Regions from separate parts of the Tepidibacillus sp. HK-1 genome, predicted to be linked through region 1. Evidence: riboswitches for the same ligand, from Rfam matches in the RefSeq annotation. Region 1 holds a riboswitch; each other region holds the start of a gene.
The links. Region 1 has a riboswitch for S-adenosylmethionine ahead of BEN26_RS04585 (ABC transporter substrate-binding protein). Riboswitches for the same ligand answer to the same signal wherever they lie in the genome.
Positions count from the first base shown of each region.

Region 1 (3,164 bases):
GTTTAAAAGCAAAAGTGAACGATACGATGGTTTATGTGGGAACACGTAAATTAGTAAGAGAAATTGGACTTGATCCAGCAGCTATTGAAGAAAAAATGGCCCAATTAGAAGCACAAGGGAAAACAGTTGTTTTAGTTGCTACTCCTGATAAATTATTAGGAATCCTTGCAGTGGCTGATACGGTAAAAGCTGACTCAAAAGAAGCCATTGCCAAATTAAAAGAAATGGGTATCAAAGTCGTGATGATTACCGGGGATAATCAACGTACCGCAAAAAGTATAGCTCAAGAAGTGGGTGTTGATGAAGTTCGTGCAGAAGTAATGCCTGAAGATAAGGCAAAAGAAGTTGAATCCTTAAAAACTCAAGGATATACAGTTGCCATGGTTGGCGATGGCATCAATGATGCTCCAGCATTAGCTACTGCAGATGTAGGGATGGCAATTGGAACTGGAACAGATATAGCGATTGAAGCAGCCGATGTTACCTTAATTGGTGGGAGCTTAAAAGGGGTTGCAGATGCAATCTATATTAGTAAACAGACCTTAAAAAATATTAAGCAGAATCTATTTGCTTCTTTATTCTACAATTCAATTAGTATTCCAGTAGCAATGGCAGGTCTATTAGCACCTTGGATTGCAGGAGCTGCGATGGCAATGAGTTCTGTCTCAGTCGTTCTTAACTCCTTACGATTAAAAAATATTAAATTTTAAAAAAACAAGGTTATTGACTATTGTTTGTTACCCTAACAAGGGTTTCATATAATCATTCATCTATAATGGAGGGATTTTAAATGGAAAAAGTAATTAAAGTAGAAGGTATGACATGTAATCATTGCAAAATGGCGGTAGAAGGGGCACTAAAAAAATTAGCAGGGGTCTCCAATGCGGTTGTTAGTCTTGAGAACAAAAATGTAACGGTTTCTTTCGATGAGGGAAAAGTAACTTTTGAACAAATGAAAGAAGCGATCGAAGACCAAGGCTATGATGTTGTTGCATAATTAGAATAATCATGAAAAAACTTTTTGATTGTAGCACATTAATGGATTGACGATTTTCTATGAATCACAGTATGATCAATTACATATTATCACGTTCTTATCCAGAGTGGTGGAGGGACTGGCCCAATGAAACCCGGCAACCGATTTGTATGATACGGTGCTAATTCCAGCAGAACAATTTGTTCTGAAAGATAAGAAGAGTTATCTTAACACCTCTTCTTATGAGGTGTTTTTTCTTGCAATATGCAAGGACAATCCTGACTAAATTAGTCAAGTTTATACGTTAAAGGGGGAAATGGAATTGGTAAAAATTTTAGGGGCACGCCGATTACGGTGGGTAGGGATGTTTGTAATGATCATTTCTTTATTTTTAACCGCCTGTGGAGCAAACAAGGAGCAGCAAGCAAATACAAATCCACAAACAAAAGAAAAGCTACGTATTGGTTATTTAAACGTGATGGATGATGCTCAAGTGATGCTTGCTTATGATGCAGGTTTTTATGAAAAGAATGGGTTAGAAGTGGAAGTTCAAATCTTTAATAGTGGGCCTGAGATGATTAAAGCGATTGTTGGAGGGCAATTAGACGCAGGGGTGCTTGGATTTACAAATGCTGTTACATGGGCTGATAAAGGTGCTGATTTAAAAGTAATCAGCGGTGCGCAAATGGGTTATCACAGTCTATTAGTGCGAAGTGATCGTAATATTAAGACGATACCAGATTTGAAAGGAAAGCAACTAGCTACACAGAAACAAGGGAGCACAGCAGACATCGTGCTAAATGGTGTTGTACTGAAAGAGGGTAATCTTACACGTAATGATGTGAATATGGTTTATGTTTCACCAAGTGTGGCGATCCAATCCTTAACAGCTGGGAAAGTAGATGCTGCTTTTCTCTTTGAACCATATGATCGAATTGCTCGTAAAACCATTCCTGTAACGCCACTTTATGATGTTGGAGAAGAATGGCCTTTCCCATGTATGGTGGCGATAACCTCAGGGAAAATTCTTCAAGAAAAACAGATTGCGATAAATAAGATGTTAGATGCTCAAAAAGAAGCGATTGAGATGTTAGAAAATCAACCAAAAGAAGCAGCAAAAATATTGGCAAAACGTTTTATTGAAACAGAAACCATCGATACAACAAATGGGAGAATCAATTCAGTAGACTTAATCGCTGAAGCAATTGAAGCTCAAACCTTTAATTGGGAAATTACTCAAGAAAATATTCAACAAATGAAAGATATTGTACAAATGATGATAGATCAACAAATGCTATCAAAACCTCTAAATGTAGAGGATATTCTTGATTTATCTTGGCAAAACAAAAAACAATCTTAAGATGGTGACTTCAAGTGAAAAAAGAATCACAAATCATCAAGTCTATTGCTAATCAAACCATATTAAAACCGAATAAAAAGGTCAAGCGTCTAAGTATAAAATCGACACTTCCATATGTTTATGCGATTGTTACACTACTCGTTATATGGCAAATTATCGCATGGTTTTTACCAAACTTTTTATTACCAGATGTAGTTAAAGTCTTTCAGCGATTTCTTAGTGAAGTAAAAGATCCAGCATTTTTAGACAGTATTCAAAGTAGTCTAATTCGATTAATCATTGGGTATCCTTTAGCTTGTCTTCTAGGTTCTTTATTTGGCTTATTGTCTGGTTTATCGAAGGGATTTAAAATCTATCTAAAAAATGTAATTTCAATATTGCAATCAATCCCTCCAATAACGTGGATTCCATTTTTAGTTATTTTATTTGGGTTTGGCGATCTTCCTATTATCATCGTGATCACGATTGCCAGTTTCTTTCCTATGGCTTTAGCGATGATTAATGCGACAGAAAATATAAATCGCACTCATCTCGAACTAGCAAAGGTATTAGGTGCGAATAAAAAACAATTAGTAACAAAAGTTTTTCTGCCTGAAACCTTTCCATCTTTTTTAACAGGTGCTCAAGTTGCTTTTGGCAATGCTTGGAGATCGCTTGTGGCTAGTGAAATGGTTGGAGGAGCAGCAGTTGGTCTTGGTTGGTCGATTAGTTATGCAGGGGAAATTGCCGATATGGAAGGAGTTCTTCTTAATATTGTAGTGATTGGTGGGATCGCCCTCATTCTAGATCATCTTGTTCTTGAGCAGTTAAAAAGGAAATTTCTTCGGT
Region 1 covers NZ_BDGM02000006.1:88,122-91,285, reverse strand. The annotation lists gene BEN26_RS04595 (heavy metal translocating P-type ATPase) at 1-710, shown strand, start outside; gene copZ (copper chaperone CopZ) at 791-997, shown strand; SAM riboswitch class I at 1,092-1,195, shown strand; gene BEN26_RS04585 (ABC transporter substrate-binding protein) at 1,299-2,336, shown strand; gene BEN26_RS04580 (ABC transporter permease) at 2,351-3,164, shown strand, end outside.

Region 2 (3,164 bases), on a different contig from region 1:
AGAACTAGAGCCGATGCAAAAATAAAAGGAACACGTTAAAGGTGTCCCTTCTGTTTTAAAAGGCTATAATCTGACAGTTGGAGGAACATAGTTTAGTTCTTCATCGAAAGTGATATAATCAAGATTAACCATCAATAAAAGATAACGTCTTCCAGTTTGTGGATCGCTAATAATAATATGATCGCGACCTGCAGCTTCCACACTACCTTTAAATACTTTGGCATTCCATTCTTTATTGTTTTCAAAAGTCATATAAATCGTTGCAATTTTTCCCAAATTAAGTCTTAAAATATTTTCAATATAAGATTGTTCTGCTGGTAAAAGACCAGGCACATCGATTCCTGTTTCAGGTGATGGTGGAATTGGTACCATTGGTTGTTGTGGTACCATTGGTTGCATGTAATCGGGCATATTCATATCATAGGGATTGATTAAATATGAATCATAATAGTATGGATTGTAAGGATACATCGAAATTCAACTCCTCTTTAATAAGTTCGGTAAACGGAAGGGCAATTACTGTAAGTAGGGTGAAAAAAACAATGGTCTTTATAGCGCCCCGCATTGGGTTGGTTATACCATGTTCTTGGGCACGGACCTAGTGGTTCAAAAAACCATAATGCTCGAGTGGCTGGGTGGTATTTATTACCTCTAATCACTTTTCTTGCTAGTTGGATATCCTGTGTTCTGGCTCTTTGATAGAAATAAGATTTTTGAACCGCTTCAAATCCACCAGGAGATTGGAAAACCATCTGCTTAACTGTCCGAATGTTTTTAAAGTCTAAACAACTAGCACGTACACGGTTAACTCCAACATTACCGACCATTAGCATGCCAAGCTTCCCTTCACCTTCAGCTTCAGCCCTCATTAATCTAGCCAACAGTTTCACGTCTTTTGAATTAGCTTTTATTACAGCCATTGATTCACCCCGCATATATAGGCTTCCATAACAATATATTTAACCTGTGCAGAATAGGTGATTAAAACAAAGGAATCATTTAAAAAAAATCCCTTGACAATCTGTTTTAATGCATTGTATTCTTGTATTAACCATTTAATTTAATAAAGGAAATTCTTATCCAGAGAGGCGGAGGGACTGGCCCTATGAAGCCCGGCAACCGGTTTAAATAAAACGCGGTGCCAATTCCTGCAGAACATTCATGTTCTGATAGATAAGAAGAGCGGCGATCACCATCTCTTCTTGAAGAGATGGTTTTTTAATCCCTCTTCTTAGGAAGGGGATTTTACTTTTTTGGGGGATTTGAATGGATGAAGAGGAGGAGTAAGGATGGCGGTGGCAGAGATCAATCTTCATTATGAGTATGGAAAAATAGAAATTGGAGATTTAATGCTTGAATCTGGAACGATTTTACCACAAGCTCATATAGCTTATGAAAGGGTAGGTTCCATTGGTGCACCTGTTATATTAGTGTGTCATGGTTTGACAGGAAATCAATTTGCTTATGGAAATGATAGGACATCTGGTTGGTGGTCTGGGATGATTGGCCCCTATCAATGGATTGATACGAATGAGTATCAAGTGATTACGACAAACGTGATTGGTGGATGTAATGGTACAACAGGTCCTTTAAGTATAAACCCGGACAATAAAGAGATTTATCGTGCTTCATTTCCCTTTGTTACCATCAGGGATATGGTTCATGCTCAATACAAAGCATTAAGGAAAATGGGTATTGATCATGTGCATGCTGTGATTGGAGGGTCATTAGGTGGAATGCAAGTTTTGGAATGGGGAATTCTTTACCCTACCTTTATGGATAAGCTATTTCCTCTTGCTGCGACTTCTTATTTAAGTGACTATGCCATCGCTTTTAATGCTATGTCCCGCTTTGCTATTATTCATGACCCTAAATGGAATCATGGAAATTATCCATTGGAAGATAAACCTGATCATGGATTAAGTCTTGCACGTATGTTAGGAATGATTACTTATCGTTCACAAGAGTTGTATAATCAACGTTTTCAGAGGAGCCTTCGTAATGAGTGGGGGAATTCCCACGATGAAATTACGTTTGAAATAGAATCTTATCTTAGTTATCAAGGAGATAAATTAACAAAACGTTTTGATGCCAATAGCTATCTATATTTACTTAAAGCGATGGATAGTCATGACATCGGTCGTGGCCGTGGAGGATGGAAAGAAGCCTTGAAATTATTAAAAGCCCCTATGATCGCTATTGCCTATAAAGGGGATTTGCTTTATCCGCCAGAAAGTTTAATGGAGCTAACAGAGGCCTATCGTCAATTAGGAGGTCATGCAAATTTTTATGAGATCGATACGATTTATGGCCATGATGGTTTTTTAGTCGAATTTGATAAATGGGGATCGATTGTAAAGGAGGGTTTATATGGAATCGATTAAGGTAGCCTTACTAGGTTTGGGTACGGTGGGAACTGGTGTATATCAAACGATCATTTCCCATCAAAAACAATTACAACATATCTTAGGCAAGTCTGTTGAAGTCGTTGCGATTTTGATTCAGGATATAGAGAAGAAACGAGTTTTGGAGATGAGGGATTCTATTCTCGTTACAACGAATTATCAGGATATTTTACAATTACCTAAATTAGACGTAGTCATTGAAATGATAGGGGGAAGAGATCCTGCCTATCAATATATCATTCAGGCACTCTCAAAAGGTTGTCATGTGATTACAGCAAATAAAGAATTAATGGCATTTAATGGAGCTGAATTAAAGGAAATCGCGAAACAATATGGGGTAATGCTAGCCTTTGAAGCTAGTGTAGCTGGTGGAATTCCTATTATTCGGACGATTAAACAATTGCTTCAAGTGAATCAAATTACAAAAATCCAAGGGATTATAAACGGGACTTCGAATTATATTCTGAGTCAAATGAGGAAAAAACGAATTTCCTTTAAACAGGCGTTAAAGGAAGCACAAGCAGCAGGTTTTGCAGAAGCAGATCCTACAAATGATATTGAAGGCTGGGATGCTTTTTATAAATTAATGGTTTTAAGTGACATCATCTTTCCTGAACGACCAAACTGGACTTCAGTGAAAAAGATTGGTGTCTCGGAGGTTACGCTGGAACAATTGGCTCTTGTTGAAGAACTAGGCTTACGAATGAAACTAGTTGCATCACTTTATAAGTCAGATACAGGCTGGAATGTCCGAGTAGA
Region 2 covers NZ_BDGM02000031.1:13,512-16,675, reverse strand. The annotation lists gene gerQ (spore coat protein GerQ) at 64-471, opposite strand; gene BEN26_RS12905 (cell wall hydrolase) at 489-920, opposite strand; SAM riboswitch class I at 1,074-1,180, shown strand; gene metX (homoserine O-acetyltransferase MetX) at 1,290-2,384, shown strand; gene BEN26_RS12895 (homoserine dehydrogenase) at 2,371-3,164, shown strand, end outside.
Region 2: it holds a riboswitch for S-adenosylmethionine, as region 1 does, so the genes downstream of both, metX (homoserine O-acetyltransferase MetX) here and BEN26_RS04585 (ABC transporter substrate-binding protein) in region 1, are expected to answer to the same signal.

Region 3 (3,164 bases), on a different contig from region 1:
CGACTGTCCCTTTAATTTCTTTTAAGGAGGCAACAGCTTTTACTCCTAATACTTCATCGATGGTTGGATTGACTGGAATAATCTCAAAACCATGATTTAATAAATACTCAGCCACTCTATAGCTATCACGATCAGGTTTATTGGATAATCCTACAATTGCGATACGTTTTGTTTCTTGAATCAGTTCTTTGATTTGTTCATTTGTTGTTAAAAGACTCATGGAAAGCTCCCCTTTTTATCATTTACCTATACAATATTGTATTTCTTAGGAATAAGTCAATAATTATTCTGCTAGAGCCTGTTCAAGATCAGCTAATAAGTCATTAATATCTTCGATTCCAACAGATACTCGAACTAAATCATCTGATACACCTGCAGCTATCTTTTGTTCGTTTGTTAACTGGTGATGAGTTGAACTACTTGGATGGATAACTAAGGATCTAACATCACCTACATTTGCAGCATGGGTAAATAATTGAACCTTATCGATGAAGCGTTTTGCTGCTTCATATCCACCTTTTACACCAAAGGTCAGGATACCTCCTTGCCCATGATCTAAATATTTCTTGGCTAAGGTATAGGTTGAATGATTCTCTAAACCAGGATAATTCACCCATTCAACTTGCGGATGCTGAGATAAAAAGTTTGCTACAGCTAACGCATTTGTACTATGTCTTTCCATGCGAAGAGAAAGCGTTTCTAACCCTTGAATTAACAGAAATGCATTAAATGGTGCCATGGTTGCACCAATATCCCGATTTAATTGTGCCTTCAATTTTGTAATATATGCCTGTTCTCCGACATGTTCTATATAGCTTAGTCCATGGTAGGCAGGATCTGGATCGCTTAATCGCTTAAATTTCCCATTGTCCCATGGAAATTTTCCACTATCTACGACAACTCCCCCGATCGTATTACCATGCCCTCCAATATATTTGGTTGTGGAATGGATCACAAGATCTGCCCCAAAATCAAATGGACGTAATAATACAGGGGTTGCAAATGTATTATCCACAATCAATGGAACTCCATTTTGATGTGCTAAATTAGCTAGTTCCTCTATATCTGGAACATCTAAAGAAGGATTACTAATGGACTCAATATAAAAGGCTTTTGTTCTTTCATTCACATGCTTTTGCCATTGATCTAAATCATTTTGATCTACAAAATGAATCGTAATTCCTAATCTTTGTAATGTATATGTAAATAAGGTGATGGTACCCCCATACAAGTTTTTGGAAGCAATGATTTCATCTCCAGTTTCAGCAATATTAAGAATAGATAATAATGCTGCCGATTGTCCAGAAGCAGTAACTAAGGCACCTACTCCTCCTTCTAAAGCTGCCAAACGTTGTTCTAATAGATCTGTTGTTGGGTTACTAATTCGGCTATAAATATTACCTTCTTGTTCCATATTAAACAGGGCAGCAGAATGCTCTGAATTCTCAAATTGGTAGGCTGCCGTTTGATAGATTGGAACATTTGTCGCCCCTAAGTGTTTACTTGCAGTATACCCTCCATGAATTGCTAATGTTGCTAGTCCTTTCTCTTCTTTCCTTAATTCTGTCATTTTTAATTCCTCCTTAGAAAAAAATAAAACCTCTTTCAAAGAGAAAGAGGTGTAAAACCTAATTCTCTTATCTTTCAGACTTTCGTCTGCTGGAATTAGCACCTTCACAATTAACTTGTGGGGTTGCCGGGCTTCTTCGGGCCAGTCCCTCCGCCACTCTGGATAAGAGTTTATTATGTAATTGTAAAATATTATAACACATTATTCTGTTAATGCACTGAAATTTTTTCTTTTATTTGTTCAAAAGTTTTTTGGCCGATTCCTGGCACATTCATCAGATCTTCAATCGTCTGAAATTTACCTTGTTTTGTTCGGTATTCTATAATAGCTTTTGCCTTAGCAGGACCAATTCCATCTAATTGCATCAGCTCTTCTTCACTTGCTTGGTTGATGGAAATTGTTTCAGCATTTGATTCAAAAGATACACCTAATCCAGAAGATACACCATTTAGTGTTTCTCCTTGAACAGGGACAAAAATGACCATTTCATCTGCGATTTTTTGAGCTAAATTGACTTGGTTTAAATCTGCATTTGCTAAGGTCCCTCCAGCAAGATCTAACGCTTCTTTTACCCTTGACCCCTCTGTTAATTGGTAGATTCCTGGTTTTGCTACTGCTCCTTTCACATCAACTACTATCTTCTTAGGATTTGTCATTTCCGTTTGCTTTACTTCTCCTTGTGGGGTATCCCCTTTTTCGGTGGATAACTCAACTAAAGGTTCATCCGCAAACGTAGGTGGCTGTTTTTGATGATAAGAGATGTATTGACTAATGATGATAAGTAAAAAAATAATCAACAGTCCGAGTAAGACTTTTTCTCTTTTTGTAAACCGTATATTTGGGAGACTTCCCATTCTTCTTCCCCTTTCTACTACTGCATTTTTTTAATTATTGATATAAAATAATAGAATCAAAAGGTTGAGGTGATAAAATGAATAGCGTTCATTTGGAAATATCAAAAAAAGTAAATGAAAAAGTTCATGCCATCGAAGTATATAAACAAATGGATCAGCAGCGTGAACGGATTATAGATGAATTACTAACCGAATATAAAATAGGAAAAAATGTAGATTTAACTAAGTTAAATCAATGGACTAATGAAATGAATCGATACGCACTAAAGAATCAGCTTCCTTCTCGAAAAGAAGTAACAATGGAAATGTTCACAGCATATGCGAATAAAATGAAAACACATTCCTAATATTTGATAAAAAGCATAAATTTCCTGCTTTTTGTACAAAAAGACTACTGGTTTGTCCAGTAGTCTTTCTTATGATTTATTAGCTAACAACAATATTGACCAGTTTTCCTGGAACGACAATCACTTTACGGACTTCTTTACCAGCCTTCCATTCTTCTAATCTTGGATCAGAAAGAACTTCCTTTTCTAACTCCTCTTTGGAATAGGAAGTCGGAACAACCATTTTTCCTTTGATTTTTCCATTGATTTGTACTGCAATTTCCACTTCATCTAACACTAAATACTCTTCTTGATATGTTGGCCATTTTTCTTTATGAATACTTTCCCTTTGTCCCATCATTTGCCACAATTCTTCTGCCAGATGTGGTGTCATCGGAGCAAGTAGAATGACAG
Region 3 covers NZ_BDGM02000001.1:116,753-119,916, reverse strand. The annotation lists gene BEN26_RS00620 (CoA-binding protein) at 1-220, opposite strand, end outside; gene BEN26_RS00615 (O-acetylhomoserine aminocarboxypropyltransferase/cysteine synthase family protein) at 284-1,570, opposite strand; SAM riboswitch class I at 1,635-1,739, opposite strand; gene BEN26_RS00610 (helix-hairpin-helix domain-containing protein) at 1,780-2,424, opposite strand; gene BEN26_RS00605 (DUF2533 family protein) at 2,502-2,771, shown strand; gene leuS (leucine--tRNA ligase) at 2,851-3,164, opposite strand, start outside.
Region 3: it holds a riboswitch for S-adenosylmethionine, as region 1 does, so the genes downstream of both, BEN26_RS00615 (O-acetylhomoserine aminocarboxypropyltransferase/cysteine synthase family protein) here and BEN26_RS04585 (ABC transporter substrate-binding protein) in region 1, are expected to answer to the same signal.